One region of the Pseudomonas sp. TE24901 genome, then DNA from elsewhere that is predicted to be linked to it. Evidence: predicted binding sites of a transcription regulator. Region 1 holds the regulator's gene; each other region holds the start of a gene.

Region 1 (4,402 bases):
TGTCTTCGCTGGTCGGTGCCGCGACTTCAGCCGCCGGAGCAGCCGGGGCCTCAGCCTCGGCCTTGACGGCACTGAGGGAGTTGAGCAGTTGTTCGAACTCGCTGTCCGTCACATCCGGCTCGGCTTCCACCACAGGCTCGGGCGCCGCAGCCGCAACGGGTGCGGCCGAGGTGTCGGCAGGCTCTGCCAGGCGCGCCAGGGCGGCCAGCAGTTCCGGGGTGGCGGCAGTGATCGGTGCACGGTCGCGCACTTCGCTGAACATGCCGTTGACCGCATCCAGTGCTTCGAGAATCACGTCCATCAATTCCGAGTCAACGTGACGCTCACCCTTGCGCAGGATGTCGAACACGTTCTCGGCGATGTGGCAGCACTCCACCAGCTCATGGAGCTGGAGGAAGCCGGCGCCCCCTTTTACAGTGTGAAAACCGCGAAAAATTGCATTGAGCAGGTTCGCATCATCCGGTCGGCTTTCCAGCTCGACCAGTTGCTCGGACAACTGCTCTAAAATTTCGCCGGCCTCTACAAGGAAATCCTGAAGGATTTCTTCATCGGCGCCGAAGCTCATGTGGGTGCTCCTTAGAAGCCTAAACTGGATAACAGGTCATCAACATCATCTTGACCCGATACAACGTCTTCACGTTTATCGGCATGAATCTGCGGACCTTCACCCTTGGCGAGATGTTTTTGTGGATCTTTTTCCGAGAGGATCGCTGCGCGGTCATGTTCGATACCGGCAAAGCGGTCAACCTGGCCTGCCATAAGCACCAATTTGAGCAAGTTGCTTTCCACTTCGGTGACCAATTGGGTCACACGCTTGATCACCTGGCCGGTGAGGTCCTGGTAATCCTGGGCCAGCAGAATGTCGTTGAGGTTGCTGGAAACCGTGCGGTTTTCCTGCTCGCTGCGCGACAGAAAGCCGTCGACCCGACGCGCCAATTCACGAAACTCTTCCGCGCCCACTTCCCGACGCATGAAGCGGCCCCAGTCAACGCTGAGGGCCTGGGCTTCATTGGCCATGCCATTGACCAGGGGCGTGGCGTTCTCCACCAGGTCCATGGTGCGGTTGGCCGCCGCCTCGGTCAGCCTGACCACGTAGGACAGGCGTTCGGTGGCATCGGTGATTTGCGAAATCTCTTCGGCCTGGGGCATGTGCGGGTCAATCTGGAAATTGACGATCGCACTGTGCAGCTCGCGCGTGAGCTTGCCCACTTCCTGGTACAGGCCGCGGTCACGGGTCTGGTTGAGCTCATGGATTAACTGCACCGCGTCGCCGAACTGGCCTTTTTCAAGGCTGTCGACCAACTGGTGAGCATGCTTTTTCAGGGTCGACTCGAAGTCTCCCTGTGACGTTTCTTTATGCTCCATAGCTCCCCCGTGGCAGCATCAATGACCGATGCGTTCGAAGATTTTCTCGATCTTCTCTTTCAAGGCCAGCGCAGTGAATGGCTTGACCACGTAACCGTTTACCCCGGCTTGGGCGGCTTCGATGATCTGCTCACGCTTGGCTTCGGCGGTCACCATCAGCACAGGCAGGCTGCGCAGTTTTTCATCAGCACGCACGTGGCGCAGCAAATCGATACCGGTCATGCCCGGCATGTTCCAGTCGGTTACCAGAAAGTCGATGCTCCCGCTGTTGAGGATCGGAATCGCTGTAATGCCGTCATCCGCCTCGACCGTGTTTGTGAACCCAAGGTCACGCAACAGGTTTTTTATGATCCGCCGCATCGTTGAGAAGTCATCAACGATGAGGATTTTCATGTTCTTGTCCAATTCGACCTCCAAGCAGTCTTAAACGCGCCCAGCACCTGGACGCGCCATTTCAATCAACAGGCGTTACACAAAAAGGACTGCCCAGGGCACCACGGTACGAACCCGCGAAAGCGATGGCTTTCACGGTAGCGTCTGCAGTGTCCCCACACTGCCTGTCAGCGCGCGCGCCACTCTCCCAACCGCCCCCGCAAGCGGGCTGCGCACTGGCTGTGCAGCTGGCTGACACGCGATTCGCTGACCCCCAGGACCTCACCGATTTCCTTGAGGTTCAGCTCTTCGTCGTAGTACAGCGCCAACACCAGTCGCTCACGCTCCGGCAAATTGGCGATCGCGTCCGCCAACGCACCCTGGAAGCGTTCATCTTCCAGGTCACGCGACGGCTCCAGATGTGCACTCGCGCCGTCCTCGTGCAGCCCTTCGTGTTCGCCGTCCTGCAACAGGTCGTCGAAACTGAACAGGCGGCTGCCCAAGGTATCGTTCAAAATCCCGTAGTAATCATCGAGACTCAATTGGAGTTCGGCCGCAACTTCATGATCTTTAGCGTCACGACCGGTTTTTGCTTCAATTGCGCGAATTGCATCACTGACCATGCGCGTATTGCGGTGCACCGAACGCGGTGCCCAATCGCCTTTGCGCACTTCATCGAGCATTGCGCCACGAATACGGATACCCGCATACGTCTCGAAACTTGCACCCTTGCTCGCGTCGTATTTGGTCGACACTTCGAGCAGGCCGATCATGCCGGCCTGGATCAGGTCTTCGACCTGGACGCTGGCCGGCAGGCGTGCCAGCAGGTGATAGGCGATACGCTTGACCAACGGCGCGTAGCGCTCGATCAACTCGCCCTGGCTGTCACGGGCAGACTTCTTGTACGCGTTGTAGCCAGTCGCTGTCATAGCACGGGTCCTGCGCTCGTCTGATGCACCAATCGCTCGACGAAAAACTCCAGATGCCCCCGTGGGTTGGCGGGCAACGGCCAGGTATCGACCTTCTGGGCAATGGCCTTGAACGCCAGTGCGCACTTCGAACGAGGGAACGCTTCATAGACCGCACGCTGCTTTTGCACGGCCTTGCGCACACACTCGTCATAAGGAACTGCGCCGACGTATTGTAAGGCGACATCGAGGAAGCGATCCGTGACCTTGGTCAACTTGGCGAACAGGTTTCGCCCTTCCTGCGGGCTTTGGGCCATGTTGGCCAGCACGCGGAAGCGGTTCATGCCGTAGTCACGGTTAAGCAGTTTGATCAGGGCGTAGGCGTCGGTGATCGAGGTGGGTTCGTCGCAGACCACCAGCAGCACTTCTTGCGCTGCGCGCACGAAGCTGACCACGGACTCGCCGATCCCGGCGGCGGTGTCGATCACCAGCACGTCGAGGTTGTCGCCGATATCGCTGAAGGCCTGGATCAGGCCGGCATGCTGCGCCGGGCTCAGGTGCACCATGCTCTGGGTGCCCGAGGCGGCCGGCACGATCCGAATGCCACCGGGGCCCTGGAGCAGCACATCGCGCAGCTCACAACGGCCTTCGATCACATCGGCGAGGGTGTGTTTGGGTGTCAGCCCCAGCAGAACGTCGACGTTCGCCAACCCCAGGTCAGCATCCAGCAGCATGACGCGACGGCCAAGCTCTGCCAGGGCCAGGGACAAATTCACTGACACGTTAGTTTTCCCGACGCCACCTTTGCCGCCGGTCACCGCGATCACCTGTACGGGATGCATGCTGCCCATTTTATTTCTTTACCTTGTCTTGCTTAGACGCAGGCTACATGGCTTGGCCGCGTGAATCGCTTGCAGACCATCGATGTAGATACATTTCACGGTGTTCATGCTGCCCTCAACCGACCCGTTTTGCCGGGTTGTGGTAAAGGTCAGCGAACATATCGGCCATCGCTTCCTCGCTAGGCTCTTCTTGCATTTGCACGCTGACTGCACGGCTGACCAGCTGATGACGGCGCGGCAGATGCAGATCATCCGGGATCCGCGGCCCGTCGGTCAGGTAGGCAACCGGCAATTCGTGGCTGATGGCCAGGCTCAACACCTCGCCCAGACTCGCCGTTTCATCGAGTTTAGTCAGGATGCAACCGGCCAGGCCGCAGCGCTTGTAGCTATGATACGCAGCGGTAAGAACCTGTTTCTGGCTAGTGGTTGCAAGCACCAGGTAATTCTTCGACTTGATGCCACGCCCGGCCAGGCTTTCCAGCTGCATGCGCAACGCCGGGTCGCTGGCTTGCAGGCCAGCGGTATCGATCAATACCACGCGCTTGCGCAGCAGTGGGTCGAGGGCGTTGGCCAGGGACTGGCCCGGGTCGACGTGGGTCACCGACACATTGAGAATACGCCCCAGGGTCTTGAGCTGCTCCTGGGCACCAATACGGTAGCTGTCCATGCTCACCAGCGCGATGTTCTGCGCGCCGTACTTGAGCACGTAACGCGCGGCCAGTTTGGCCAGGGTGGTGGTCTTGCCCATGCCGGCAGGGCCGACCATGGCGATCACACCGCCCTCTTCCAGGGGCTCGATTTCCGGGGTGACGATCATGCGCGCCAGGTGGGCCAGCAACATGCGCCAGGCCTGGCGAGGTTCTTCGACTTCGGCGGTCAGGGCCAGCAGGTCGCGGGACAACGGGCCGGACAAGC
Region 2 (4,402 bases), on a different contig from region 1:
GCCCAGGTGGAAGGCCATCCACCAGGCCGACGGCGCGCCGATCAACCAGTAGCAACCCAACCCCACCAGGAAGGTGGTCTTGGCGTCCTTCAGCCCACGGATGCAGCCCATTGCGATGGTCTGCACGCCGTCGAACAGCTCAAACCACGCCGCCACTGCCAACAGGCTGACAGCCAGCACGATCACGTCGTGGAAGGCCGGATCGTTATGGTCGAGGAACAGCCCGATCAGCGGGTCGGAAAACAGCCACAGCACTGCCGCAAATGCCAACATCACTGCCGCGCCAAACCCGATGCCCACCCGCCCGGCCAGGCGTGCCTGCAGCAACTGCTCGGCGCCGTAGTGCTGGCCGATGCGCATGGTCACCGCGTAGGACATGCCGGCCGGCACCATAAAGGCCACCGACACGATCTGCAGGGCAATCTGGTGCGCCGCCAACTGCGTGCTGCCCATGGTGCCCATGCACAACGCGGCGAAGGCAAACAATCCGACTTCCACCGCATAGGTGCCGCCGATCGGCAGGCCCAGGCGCCACAGCTCGCGCAAATACTGGGTGTTGAGACGCAGCAGGCCTTTGCCCAGCGGGTAGGCCGAGTAGGTCCGATTACTGCGGATGTACCACCACAGCGCCAGGGCCATGCTGTTGGCGACAAGGGCGGTGACCAGGCCAATGCCCATCAGCCCCAGTTTCGGCAGGCCGAACATGCCTTCGATCAGTGCGTGGTTGAGCAGGTAGTTGGCCACCGCACCGCACAGGCTGATCACCATCACCGGCTGCGCCTTGCCAATCGCGCTGGTAAAACCGCGCAGTGTCATGAAACTGAGGAAACCCGGCAGGGCAAACGGCAGGATCGTCAGGAATTGCCCGGCCGAGTGCACGTTGGCTTCGGTCTGGCCAAACATCAGCAACAGCGGCTTGAGGTTCCACAGCAGCAGACCCGCCGCCAGCGCCATCAGCCACGCCAGCCACAGCCCGGCCTGGGTCAGGCGGGTGGCGCCGTCGATATCGCCCGCGCCGTGCCGAATGGCCACCAGGGTGCCCACGGCAGCAATCACGCCGATGCAGAAAATCGACACAAAGGAATAGCTGGCCGCGCCCAGGCCACCACCGGCCAGGGCTTCGGGGCTCAGGCGGGCCATCATCAGGGTGTCGGTCAGCACCATCAGCATGTGCGCCAACTGTGAGGCAATCAACGGCCCTGACAGCCGCAGGATGGCCCAGAGTTCGGTACGCGCCGGATGCTGCATGATCATCACGCTCGAAAAGTCAGAGGGGTGGGGAAGGGTCGATTCTCGGCGCTTCTGGTGCATTGCACAAAAGGATAAAAGCGATCGTTCGCATGACTAATACTCATGTATACGGATTCTGCTAGGGTGCTGCTTTGGTTTGTAGGAGTTTTCCGTATGTCGCGCCGCCTCCCTCCGCTTTATGCCCTGCGTGCATTTGAGGCTGCGTCCCGGCATAACTCCTTCACGCGCGCCGCCGAGGAGCTGTCGATCACCCAGAGTGCGGTCAGCCGGCATATCCGTACGCTGGAAGAGCATTTTGCCTGTCGCCTGTTCCAGCGCAGCGGGCGCACCCTGCAACTCACCGAAGCGGCGCGCCTGCTGTTGCCCGGCGTGCGTGAAGGCTTTGCCGCGCTGGAGCGGGCCTGCCATACCCTGAATGCCGAAGACGACATCCTGCGCATGAAAGCACCCTCGACCCTGACCATGCGCTGGCTGCTGGCGCGGCTCAGTCGTTTCCGGGCGTTGCAGCCGGGCAACGAGGTGCAACTGACCAGTGCGTGGATGAGCGTGGATGAGGTGGACTTCAATCAGGAGCCGTTCGATTGTGCGGTGCTGCTGAGCTACGGACATTTCCCGGCCGATTGGGAAGCCAGTTACCTGTTCCCCGAGTTGCTGATTCCAGTGGGGGCGCCCAACCTGCTTGAGGATGGGCCCTGGGATGCAGCGCGCCTGGCCACCGCCGAGTTGCTGCATCCCACGCCCGACCGTCGCGACTGGCGCAATTGGCTGGAGCGCATGGGCTTGTCGTCCCAGGTGTCGCTCAAGGGCGGGCAGGTGTTCGATACCCTTGAACTGGGCATGATTGCTGCCGCGCGGGGCTACGGGGTGTCCATGGGCGACCTGCTGATGGTGGCGGAGGACGTGGCTCAGGGGCGGTTGAGCCTGCCGTGGCCCACCGCAGTCGCCAGTGGTGAAAACTATTACTTGGTGTGGCCGAAAACCCGCCCCGGGGGAGAGCGGCTGCGACGTTTGGCGGAGTTTCTTCAGGGCGAAGTCAAGGCCATGGAATTGCCTCAGGTGCAGCGCCTCGACTGATGCGCGGCCTACCGTTCGTGCAATCGTTTGCGCGATACCCCTGTGAATCGCTCAAGTATTGCCCGCGCCCGCCGAAGAAGGTGTGTTGGAACCATCGTGCACCAACGTTTCCCACCAGATAATTTGCCGAGCAGCGCTATGAGATCAGGATGATCCTGGCCTCGGCCAGGAGCTGTCATGTCTCAACCTCGCGCTCGGATCGCCTCCCAACTAGGCCTCGCCTTGGCCGTTATTCTGGCTGTCGTCATCAGCGGCAGTACCGTCTTTGCCTTGCGTTCCCTCGACTCGGCCAACCTCGACACCCGCGAGGAACACCTGGCCAGCGAGGCGCGTTTGCTGGCCGACCAACTCAATACCTTCCACAGCACCTTGCGCGAGAGTACCCAGCGTTTGAGCGGGCTGTTCGAAAAGCGCTTCGGCGCCGGCCTGAGCGTGCGTGCAGACCAGCCAGTCACCGTGGCCGGCGTGCAAACCCCAAGCCTGTACCTGGGCGAGGAGGTGCTGAACAACAACTTTGATGAAGTGGATGAGTTCAAGCAGATGTCCGGCGGCGTGGCCACGGTGTTCGTGCGCAGCGGCGAGGACTTCATTCGTATCAGCACCTCCCTGACCAAGCAGGACGGAAACCGTGCCATCGGTACCGTGCTCGACCACCAGCACCCGGCGTACCAGCGCCTGCTGTCAGGGCAGAATTACGTGGGCCGGGCCGTGCTGTTCGACCGCTCCTACATGACCCAGTACACCCCGGTGCGTGACGCCAGCGGCAAGGTCATCGCCGTGTTGTTCATCGGCTTTGACTACACCGACGAGCAGAAGGCCCAGTTCGACAACCTCAAGCGCTTCCGTATCGGCCAGACCGGCTCGCTGGCGCTGTTGGACGAACAGAAACATTGGTTGGTGCCACCGGCGGGCGTGCAGGCGCTGGATCAGGCGATCCCGGTGATGCTCGACCTGGCGAAGAAGCCCGGTGAAGGCCGCTTCTGGAGTGACAAGAACGAAGATTTCTACAGCGTCTCGGTGCCGTTCGAAGGCGGCCCGTGGTCGGTGGTGGCAAGCATGCCGAAGTCCGAGATCCGCGCAGTCACTTGGGCGGTAGGTATTCGCCTGGTAATCGGTAGCGTGCTGGCAATGCTGCTGGCGGTCGGCGCGGCGGTCTGGCTGCTGCGCAGCAAACTGCAGCCGTTGAGTGACCTGGTGCGCCAGGCCGAAGCCCTGGGCGCCGGCGATTTGAGCGCACGCTTGAACGTGGCCAGCCATGACGAAATCGGCCAGTTGGCACGCAGCTTCAACCAGATGGGTGAAGCCTTGTCGACCATGGTCTCGCACATCCGCAAGGCGGCCGAAGAGGTCAACAGCCGAGCACAGGCCTTGTCCGGGTTGTCCGGTGGCGCTTATGAAGGCATGGAACAGCAGTCCGGCGAGATCACCAGCATGGCCGGCGCAGTGGAAGAGTTCAGTGCCACCTCGTTGAACATCGCCGACAACATGGGCAACACCGAACGCCTGGCCCAGGAAAATGCCCAGCAGACGCGCATCGGTCGCACCTCGATGCAAGAAGCCTCGTCGTCGCTGGAACATATCGCCACGGCACTGAACAGCACGGCCACGGTGATCAACACCTTGGGCCAGCGCTCCCAGGAAATCGGCGGGATTGTGGGAGTGATCACCTCGATTGCCGAGCAGACCAACCTGTTGGCGCTGAACGCCGCCATCGAAGCTGCACGGGCCGGCGAGCAAGGCCGTGGTTTCGCGGTGGTCGCCGACGAGGTGCGCAACCTGGCGTCGCGTACCCGTGAGGCCACTGATGAAATCTCCGGGATGATCCAGAGCATCCAGCAGGAAACCGGCAACGCCATCAGCACCATGGAGCGCGGCAATGTGTTGATGCAAGAAGGCCTGTCGCGTAACGCCGACGTGGCTTCGGCCCTGGCGCGCATCGACGAGCAAAGCCGCTCGGCCGGCCAGCAATTTGCGGCGATCACCACCGCGACCCAGGAACAGAGCAGCACCGCGAACGTGCTCAGCAGCAACCTGCAAAGCATTGCGCTGGCCAACAGCGAACAGCGTGAAGTGGTGT
Region 3 (4,402 bases), on a different contig from region 1:
CAAGCGCCTGCGCCAGGCCCAGACCTTATTGGTCGCCAGCCCCGCGTTTCTAAAGGGACGGCAGATCAACACCCTGGAAGATCTCAAGCAACTGCCGGTGCTCGGCGCGCTGGAGGCCGACCGCCTGGTTCACCTGCGCCTGATCGACCCCCAAGGCAATGCCGAGGACTTGTCGATGGAGGCGCGCCTGGGCATCGACGACTTTATCGTGCGCAAGGCCTGCGCCCTCAAGGGCCTGGGGTTTACCGTGTTGCCGATGATGTACTGCGAAGAAGAATTGGCCAGCGGCGCGTTGGTACAACTGCTGCCCGAATGGTCGTCGCCGGGCGGCTGGCTGCAGGCGGTGTACCCACATCGCCGTGGCGTGCTGCCGGCCATTCGCGCGTGGATCGATTACCTGGAAGAGGCCTTCAAGGGCTGTGGAGATCGCTTGTTATGATAATGACCGAGGCCCAAGTCGCGGCGTTCTGCCTGAGTTTGCCCGGTGCTCGGGAGGACTATAAATGGGGCGGTGTGCGGGTGTTTTCGATTGCTGGCAACAAGATGTTTGCCTTGCAGAACTTGCGGGGGGAGTCGTTGGCGTTCAAGGTGGACAAGGAGTTGTTTCTTGGGCATGTCGACCGGCCGGGGATTCATCCGGCGCCTTATTTGGCGCGGGCGCAGTGGGTGATTATGAATACGCCGTATCCGCTGGGGGCTGAGGAGTTGCGGGGGCTGTTGCAGCGGTCTCATCAGTTGGTGGTGAGTAAGTTGCCCAAGCGGACGCAGGTGGGGTTGCGCCTGGAGTGAGGGGGGGCTGACAGGCGATGGTTTTCCAACTGCCGCCCTGTGATCAAACATGTGGGAGCTGGCTTGCCTGCGATGGCGGTCTCACGAGGTACATATCCATTTCTTCGGTAACGGCGGCTTATGGTTCCGCTTTTACAGCGGCTCACTTTTGAAAAGCCCAAAAGTAAGCAAAAGGCTCTTGCCCCAACACTCGGCACCTCGCCTAGGCTCGGTGTGCCCGTAATCCGACAGTGATTTGGGGGGCCGCCGCCACGCGCCATCCATGGCGCGGGGCGGCTAAGCCGGCGTCCTGCCGGCTTACCCCCCAAATCCCTGTCAGATTCCGGCCAGCGTGTTTGACGGGGCGCCTAAGATCAAAATCAAGATCAAAAGCAAGAGCACAGCGGCCTGACAGCCGGCTTGAGTGGTGTGGAGCAAAGGCAAAGGCAAACGCGGTCCACTGTAGGAGCCGGCTTGCCGGCGATGCTCATCAACGATGACGCGAGCCCTCACTGTGGGAGCTGGCTTGCCTGCGATGGCATCAACCGGGTATGCCTGATTCACCGAGGTGCCTGCATCGCCGGCAAGCCAGCTCCTACAGGTATCTGCTTTAGATCCAACCACTCATCAAGAGCGGCTCGCTTCGCATCGTGGTTACGCTTGGGTGTTATGCCTAGAGGACTGACAGCAGCGTGCCGCCCAGGAACAGTTGGTCCAGCCAGAACACTTGGTGCAACAGCACGATCACCCAGAACAGCACTTGGTAAGACACTTTACGCGTCTTGTGCCGGAAGACTTGCTGGGCGAGCAGCGCGCCCGGCCAGCCGCCTGCCAGTTCGACGGCGTGCAGGATGTTTTCCGGGGTGCGGCGGCCTTCGGTCTGGGCCTTGCGCTTGTCGTTCCAGTACATCAGGAACGCCACCACGCTGACCACGCCGTAGGCCGCGAGCGGGATCAGCGTTTCGCCGCGATGCCAGAGCAAGGCTGAGCCCAGCAGCGGCGCGGCGCACAGCAGCACGAAGATCAGCGCCTTCAGGCGTGGGTGCTGGATGTTCATGGCTTGACCGCTGTCCAGTCGATCCAGCCGAACTGCCAGGTGGCCAGGATCACCAGGCCGAACGCGATGCGGTACCAGGCAAAGGCCGCGTAGCTGTGGCTGGCGATGAACTTGAGCAAGGCCTTGACGGCGATCATTGCGAAGATGAACGAGGTGACAAAACCAATGGCGAACACCGGCAGGTCATCGGGCTGGAACAGGTGGCGGTACTTGTAGCCCGAATACACGGCGGCACCGACCATGGTCGGCATGGCCAGGAAGAACGAGAACTCGGTGGCGGTCTTGCGCGACAGGCCGAACAGCAGGCCACCAATGATGGTCGCACCGGAACGCGAGGTGCCCGGGATCATGGCCAGGCACTGGGCAAAGCCCACCTTGACCGCGTCTTTCCAGGTGATGTCGTCCACGGTTTCGGCGTGTACCGCATGCTGGCGGCGCTCGGCCCACAGCATGATCACGCCGCCGACGACCAGCGCCGTTGCCACGGTGATCGGGTTGAACAGGTAGTGCTTGATCAGGTCGGCAAAAATCACCCCCAGTACCACCGCCGGCAGTACCGCGATGATCAGGTTGACCGTGAAGCGCTGGGCAGTGCGCTGGGTCGGCAAGCCGGTGACCACGTCGAAGATCTTGCGCCGGAACTCCCAGACTACGGCGAGGATCGCGCCCAGCTGGATGATGATATTGAACGCTTCGAAGCGTTCGCCGCCGAAGCCGATCAGGTCGGCGACGATGATCTGGTGGCCGGTGCTGGAGATCGGCAGGAACTCGGTCAGCCCTTCCACAACGCCCAGTATCAATGCCTGTATGGCGGTCCAAATGTCCATGTTTCTCCCAAAGGTGGTGCGTATTTCTAATGATTCAAAGAGGCGAGCGCTTCTTCAGGCGCGGCGTTGATAATCAACGCCGGCGTGCAAAAATTGCGTGAAAAATCAGGCGGTACTCAGGTTTTCCGATTGCAGGCCGAAAGCCTATCAGACAAGCCGGAAATGTCGATGCAGCACCCACAATTATAAAAAGCACGGAGTGACAGGACCATGAACAGTTTGCGCAGCATGTCGATCAGCCGTCGTCTCTGGCTGATCCTGATCGTCGCCGTGTTGATGCTGTTGACCCTGGGCCTGCTGATGCTCAAGCAGATCCACGGCGACCTCTACCAGGCCAAGCGCCAGCAGACCCAGCACGTGGTGCAGACGGCCAGCGGCGTCCTCGCCTATTACCAGAACCTCGAAAAGACGGGCGTGCTCACCCGCGAAGCCGCGCAGAAACAGGCGTTGAGCGCCGTGCGCGGCCTGCGCTACGACCACGACGACTACTTTTGGATCAACGACCTCACCCCCGTGATGATCATGCACGCCGCCAACCCCAAGCTGGACGGCCAGAACCTCTCGGCCATCCGCGACCCGGACGGGTTTGCGGTGTTCAACGAGTTCGTGATCCTGGCCAAGGCCAAGGGCGCCGGCATCGTCAACTACCGCTGGCCGAAGCCGGGCGCCGAAGCGCCGGTGGAGAAAACCTCGTACATCCAGCTGTTCGAACCCTGGGGTTGGATCATCGGCTCTGGCGTGTACGTGGACGACGTGCAGGCCGAGTTCAAGGGCCAGGTGTGGAAAGCCTCACTGATTGGCCTGGGCATTGCGCTGGTCATGGCCTTGCTGGTGACAGTGATCGCCCGCAGTATCGTCAACCCGTTGCAGGCGGCGGTCAATGCCATGGGCAATATCGCCAGCGGCGAAAGCGACCTGACCCGCAGCCTGGACACCCACGGCAATGATGAGGTGACCCAGCTGTCCCGGCACTTCAACAGCTTCACCGCCAAGCTGCGCCAGGTGGTGGGCCAATTGCAGGTGTGCGCCAACGCCCTCGGGCAGTCCTCCACCGAGCTGGGCACCAACGCCAGCCAGGCCCACGACCGCAGCCAGCAGCAGTCGCAGCAGATGGAACTGGTGGCCACGGCCATCAATGAAGTGACCTACGGCGTGCAGGACGTGGCAAAAAACGCCGAGCACGCCGCCAGCGAAATGCGTGACGCCCAGGCCCAGGCGCAGCAAGGCCAGGTGAACATCGACGGCAGCCTGCAGCAGATCGACCAGCTCTCGGGCACCATCAGCCAGGCCGTAGAGGTGATCCGCACCCTGTCCAGCGAAAGCACACAGATTGGCGGCGTACTCGAAGTGATCCGCTCCATCGCCGACCAGACCAACCTGCTGGCCCTCAACGCCGCCATCGAAGCGGCTCGCGCCGGCGAGCAAGGCCGGGGGTTTGCGGTGGTGGCCGATGAAGTACGCCTGTTGGCCCAGCGCACGCAAAAGTCCACCGCCGAGATCCAGGTGATGATCGAGCGCCTGCAGGGCCACTCGGAAGCGGCGGTCAAGGTGATCAGCGACAGCCACAGCGCGTCGCAACTGACCATCGAACAAGCCGGCCAGGCCGGGGCCAGCCTCAATGCCATCGGCCAGGCGCTGCGTAATCTCAACGGACTGAATGCCTCGATCGCCAGCGCCACCTTGCAACAGGCCCACGTGGTCGAAGACATCAACCAGAACGTCACCCAGGCGGCGGGCCTGTCCCACAGCA
Region 4 (4,402 bases), on a different contig from region 1:
TGCCGGCGGTCCATTCGAAGTTCACGGCGCCAGGGATGTGGCCACCCTTGGCGGCGAGCACTTTTTCGCCGGAGTATTCCAGTGGGCCGCGCGCATCCCAGATGCCCAGGTCGGCAGCGCCGAGACGGCTTTGCAGGTATTCGCGGGTGGCCGTGGGGCCATCGTGCAACGTGAGGCTGACCGGGCCGCCGACAGGCGCGGGCACGTCGGTGGTTACCGGGTGCTGACCTTCGAGCCACGCCAGCAGGCCGCCGTCCAGGTAGTGGTATTTCTGGTGGCCGATCACGTCGAGCATCCAGATGAAGCGCCCGGCCCAGCCGCCGCCTTCGTCGTCATAGACCACGTAGGTCGCGTCCGGGGTGTGGCCCAGCTCGCCGAACAGTTTTTCCAGGTCGGCCTTGTGGGGCAGCAAGCCCGGGGCGGGTGGCTGGCCCAGTTGGGTGCGCTTGGGGTCAACGAAATGCGCGCCGGGGATATGCCCTTCGGCGTAGCGGGCGGCACTGGTGAGGTCCACCAGAATCAGGTGTTCGGCATCAAGGCGACCTTGCAGGTCGCTGGATTCGATCACCAGCGGCAAGCCAGAGAAGTCAGGCATGTGAGGTCTCCTGGGCACAAATGTTGGCGATAAAAGAGGGCGATTGTAGCGCAAGCATCAGGCGCTGCGGTTGGTAAAGCTGTGCAGGGCTTTCTCGATGCATTGGGCGGTTTTGCCGAAGGCCTGCACGGTGGTTTCCGAGAACGGCCCGCCACCCTGGTCGGCCACCATCAGCATTACCACGCGGCCATTGCAGCTCAGGGAGCGCAGCAGCAAATGCTCGCCGGTGAACAGGCGACGCAGGATCGGCGGCAACAGTGCCGAAAATTGCGCATGGTTCTCGGGGTTGAGGCGTACCTGGGCGGATTTCTCCAGCAAGCGTTGCAGCAGCGTGCTGTTGACCACGTCCAGGCTCAGGTTCGCGGCGTCCTTCGGCAAGCCGTCAGCCTGGTGCACCCGCAGCGTACTCAGAGCGCGATCGGCCATGAACAGCAAGACCCGTTGCATGCCGCTGGCCACCAGGGCCTCTTTGGCGCAGGTGGTCAGGTGCATGGCGTTGGCAAAGCGGCTTGGCTCCACCAGCAATTCGGTGCAGCGCTTACGCCACACCGCCAGGGATTCGGCCGTGGGTGGCGGCGCCGGCAGCAAGCCGCGATGGATCTTCTGCACATGCCACGGCCAGATCAGCGACAGCGCCGGGTGCCACAGGTCGGGCATCAGGGTCGCACGAGCGCTGGTCACCGCTTGCTGGTGAACCTGTTGCTGCACATCACCCAGAGGCGCTTGCAGGTAAAGCGCCGTGAGGTATTGCCAGCGCTCGGTGTGTGGACAGGTCCAGGACTCCTGAGCCGCCATCGCCAGGCCGTTGGCCAGCAGTACTGTATTGGCGGGCTGATTCAGCCAGCGACGCAAATTGGGTTCGGCATCGAGCAGCTGCTGGTGGCGCAGCGGGTCATCTTCACGGGCGATGTGCAGGGCCTTGACCAGCAGGCGCTGCTCGGTCAGCAAGAGCGTGTAGCCCTGGGAGACCCAGATCGGCAGGTGCCAGGTTTCGGTCAGGCCGATGCACAGGTCCAGCAGGCGCACACCGAACAATTCCTGCTCGACCTGGCGCGCGGACTGCCCCTTGTGGATCACCCGCAGTTCCCATTCTTCCAGGAGCTTGGGGTACGCCACGGCCATTGGCCACAACGGCGACAGGAACAACAGGCTGCCCCAGTGGATGTCCTGCCACAGCCTTGCCAGGCGGCTGGCGAACAGGCCGTTGGCTTGCTGCGAGGCATGCTGGCTCACCAGCAGCAGTTGGCGCAGCGCCACGGGAATCTCGTTGGCCGGCACCGAAGGCAACCGCGCCAGCAGCTCTTCGGCGCGCTTGAGGCCAAGACGGTTGAGCGCCACTTCGAGGTTTTCGGCCGGCTCCGCCAGGCTGCCATGGGTGTGGCTGTTGGCTTCACGCATCACGCTGAGCACCAGCGCGGGGCTGTTCTGCATCAGCTCGGCAATGTCTCGCAACGAACTGCGGCTGTCGCGGATGGCCTTGCACACGCGCTCGTGGCTGGCCTGCGGGACGGGCAGCAGCACATCGTCCAGGCGCTTGATCCAAGCGGCGAGGGTGGTGGGTCTTGAACTTGGGACTGTCGTTTCATTAGCCATGATTGGGGCGCGATCATCACTTGCATTCAACACGCCCGGAACGGGCCGAATTGGCTTTTCGCCTTAACGGGCTATAGTCTGGCGCAGTTTTGCCGATAAGTAGAACAAGAGTTTTCGGCTACACCCAATATGTCCATGAACCCGACGGCGCAAGTACAGATCCCCTATGGCTAAAATTATCGGCATCATCGTCGTCATCGCAAGCGTGCTCGGTGGGTATGTCCTGTCCCACGGTAAAATTGCTGCACTGATCCAGCCTTTCGAAGTGCTGATTATCGGTGGTGCCGCGTTTGGTGCATTCCTGCAGGCCAACCCTGGCTACATGACCATGCACGTGATCAAGAAGTCGCTGGGCATGTTCAGCTCGCGCTTCTCCCACACCTTCTACCTGGATGTGCTGGGGCTGATCTACGAGATCCTCAACAAGAGCCGCCGCGAAGGCATGATGGCCATCGAAGCTGACATCGAAGATGCCGCGGCCAGCCCGATTTTCGCCAAGTACCCGGCCGTGCTCAAAGATGAGCGCATGACTGCCTACATCTGTGACTACCTGCGCATCATGTCCTCCGGCAACATGGCCCCCCATGAGCTGGAAGGCCTGTTCGACATGGAACTGTTCAGCCTCAAGGAAGAGCTGGAACATCCTTCTCACGCCGTGACCGGCATCGCCGACGGCATGCCCGGTTTCGGTATCGTCGCGGCGGTACTGGGTATCGTGGTCACCATGGCCTCCCTGGGCGAAGGCGACCAGAAGGCCATCGGCATGCACGTGGGTGCGGCACTCGTGGGTACCTTCTTCGGTATTCTGGCGGCCTACGGTTTCTTCGGCCCGCTGGCCACTTCCCTGGCCCACGACGCCAAGGAAGAAGTGAACCTCTACGAAGCGATCAAGGCGTGCCTGGTGGCTTCGGCCTCTGGCATGCCGCCATCGCTGGCGGTGGAGTTCGGGCGCAAGGTGCTGTACCCGAAACACCGCCCAAGTTTTGCCGAGCTGGAACAAGCGGTTCGCGGTCGCTAAGTCATGGAAAACAACCAGCCGATAATCATCAAGCGCGTCAAGCGCTTCGCTGCGGGGCACCATGGCGGCGCCTGGAAAATCGCCTTCGCCGACTTCGCGACGGCGATGATGGCGTTCTTCCTGGTGCTGTGGTTGATGTCTACCGCCACGCCTGAACAGAAGATCGCCATCGCCGGTTACTTCAAGGACCCGATTGGTTTCTCGGAAAGTGGCACGCCCTTCGTGATCGACCTGGGCGGCTCGCCGCAGTTGGCGCCCGAGCGCACCATCAACCCCGAGGTCAAGACCGAGACGCCACAGCAGAACATCCCGATCGAGCGTGAAACCGTCGAGTCCATGGCAGAGCAGGTCGAGAAGGAACGCCTGGAGTTGCTGCTGCAGGAGCTGCAGACCAAGGTCGAGGAAAACCCGCAGCTGCTGAAGTTCAAGGACCAGATTTCCTTCGAAATCACGCCTGAAGGCTTGCGCATCCAGATCACAGACGCCGCCAACCGGCCGATGTTCGACTCCGGTAGCGCCCGCCTGAAGCCGTACTTTGAAGACATCCTGCTGGCCATGGCTGACACCATCAAGGCGGTGCCGAACAAGATCAGCATCAGCGGCCACACCGACGCCAAGCCGTATGCTGGCCAGGGCGACTTCGGCAACTGGGAACTGTCGGCCAACCGTGCCAACGCCGCTCGCCGTGCGCTGGTGGCGGGCAGTTACCCCGACCCGCAAGTGGCGCGTGTGGTGGGCTTTGCTTCCTCGCAGCTGTTTGATCATGAGGACCCGTTCAACCCGGTCAACCGCAGGATCGACATCGTGGTGCTGACCAAAAAGGCCCAGCGTGCGATTGAGGGTGACCAACCGCCTCCCGCACCCACCCCAGGCGCCGGCGCGCCGGGCGAGGTTCCAGCTGACCCGAACGCGATTCCGCCAGGGCAGGAGCCGTTGCCAGCCCATGAACTGCGTCAGAAGCTGAATCTGTTTGATGATGGTGGGGTGAAGGATCCTACGGTTCCCAAGGCAGGTTCCTAACCCGCACATACAACAAGGCCGCGATAACCGCGGCCTTGTTGTTTCTACCTTGCAGGGGCCTGTCAGTAACTGCTTTCCGGCAAACTCGCAATGATCGACCGATAGCTGTTCATCCGCTGCTGCTGCACGCGGCCGTCTTCCAGCGCCTTGAGCAATGCACAGCCCGGCTCGCGGTC

The links. The regulator FliA, encoded in region 1, starts transcription of late flagellar genes. The targets are predictions, from matches to a motif close to CTAAAGTTTNNNNNNNNNNNGCCGNTAA.
Region 2: the regulator FliA is predicted to act here: its motif matches at 2,376-2,403, upstream of ACVWVP_RS02140 (methyl-accepting chemotaxis protein).
Region 3: the regulator FliA is predicted to act here: its motif matches at 2,768-2,795, upstream of ACVWVP_RS12970 (methyl-accepting chemotaxis protein).
Region 4: the regulator FliA is predicted to act here: its motif matches at 2,260-2,287, upstream of motA (flagellar motor stator protein MotA).

The regions. Positions count from the first base shown of each region.
Region 1 is NZ_JBSSAF010000006.1:10,258-14,659, reverse strand. It holds gene ACVWVP_RS13180 (chemotaxis protein CheA) at 1-565, opposite strand, end outside; gene ACVWVP_RS13175 (protein phosphatase CheZ) at 577-1,365, opposite strand; gene ACVWVP_RS13170 (chemotaxis response regulator CheY) at 1,384-1,758, opposite strand; gene fliA (RNA polymerase sigma factor FliA) at 1,926-2,666, opposite strand; gene fleN (flagellar synthesis regulator FleN) at 2,663-3,496, opposite strand; gene flhF (flagellar biosynthesis protein FlhF) at 3,603-4,402, opposite strand, start outside.
Region 2 is NZ_JBSSAF010000001.1:453,587-457,988, reverse strand. It holds gene ACVWVP_RS02150 (NorM family multidrug efflux MATE transporter) at 1-1,254, opposite strand, end outside; gene ACVWVP_RS02145 (LysR substrate-binding domain-containing protein) at 1,405-2,325, shown strand; gene ACVWVP_RS02140 (methyl-accepting chemotaxis protein) at 2,503-4,402, shown strand, end outside.
Region 3 is NZ_JBSSAF010000005.1:432,103-436,504, forward strand. It holds gene ACVWVP_RS12950 (LysR substrate-binding domain-containing protein) at 1-439, shown strand, start outside; gene ACVWVP_RS12955 (MmcQ/YjbR family DNA-binding protein) at 442-789, shown strand; gene ACVWVP_RS12960 (DUF1294 domain-containing protein) at 1,442-1,825, opposite strand; gene ACVWVP_RS12965 (undecaprenyl-diphosphate phosphatase) at 1,822-2,652, opposite strand; gene ACVWVP_RS12970 (methyl-accepting chemotaxis protein) at 2,863-4,402, shown strand, end outside.
Region 4 is NZ_JBSSAF010000003.1:198,159-202,560, reverse strand. It holds gene ACVWVP_RS07130 (rhodanese-like domain-containing protein) at 1-595, opposite strand, end outside; gene ACVWVP_RS07125 (HDOD domain-containing protein) at 653-2,188, opposite strand; gene motA (flagellar motor stator protein MotA) at 2,355-3,206, shown strand; gene motB (flagellar motor protein MotB) at 3,210-4,226, shown strand; gene rsgA (small ribosomal subunit biogenesis GTPase RsgA) at 4,289-4,402, opposite strand, start outside.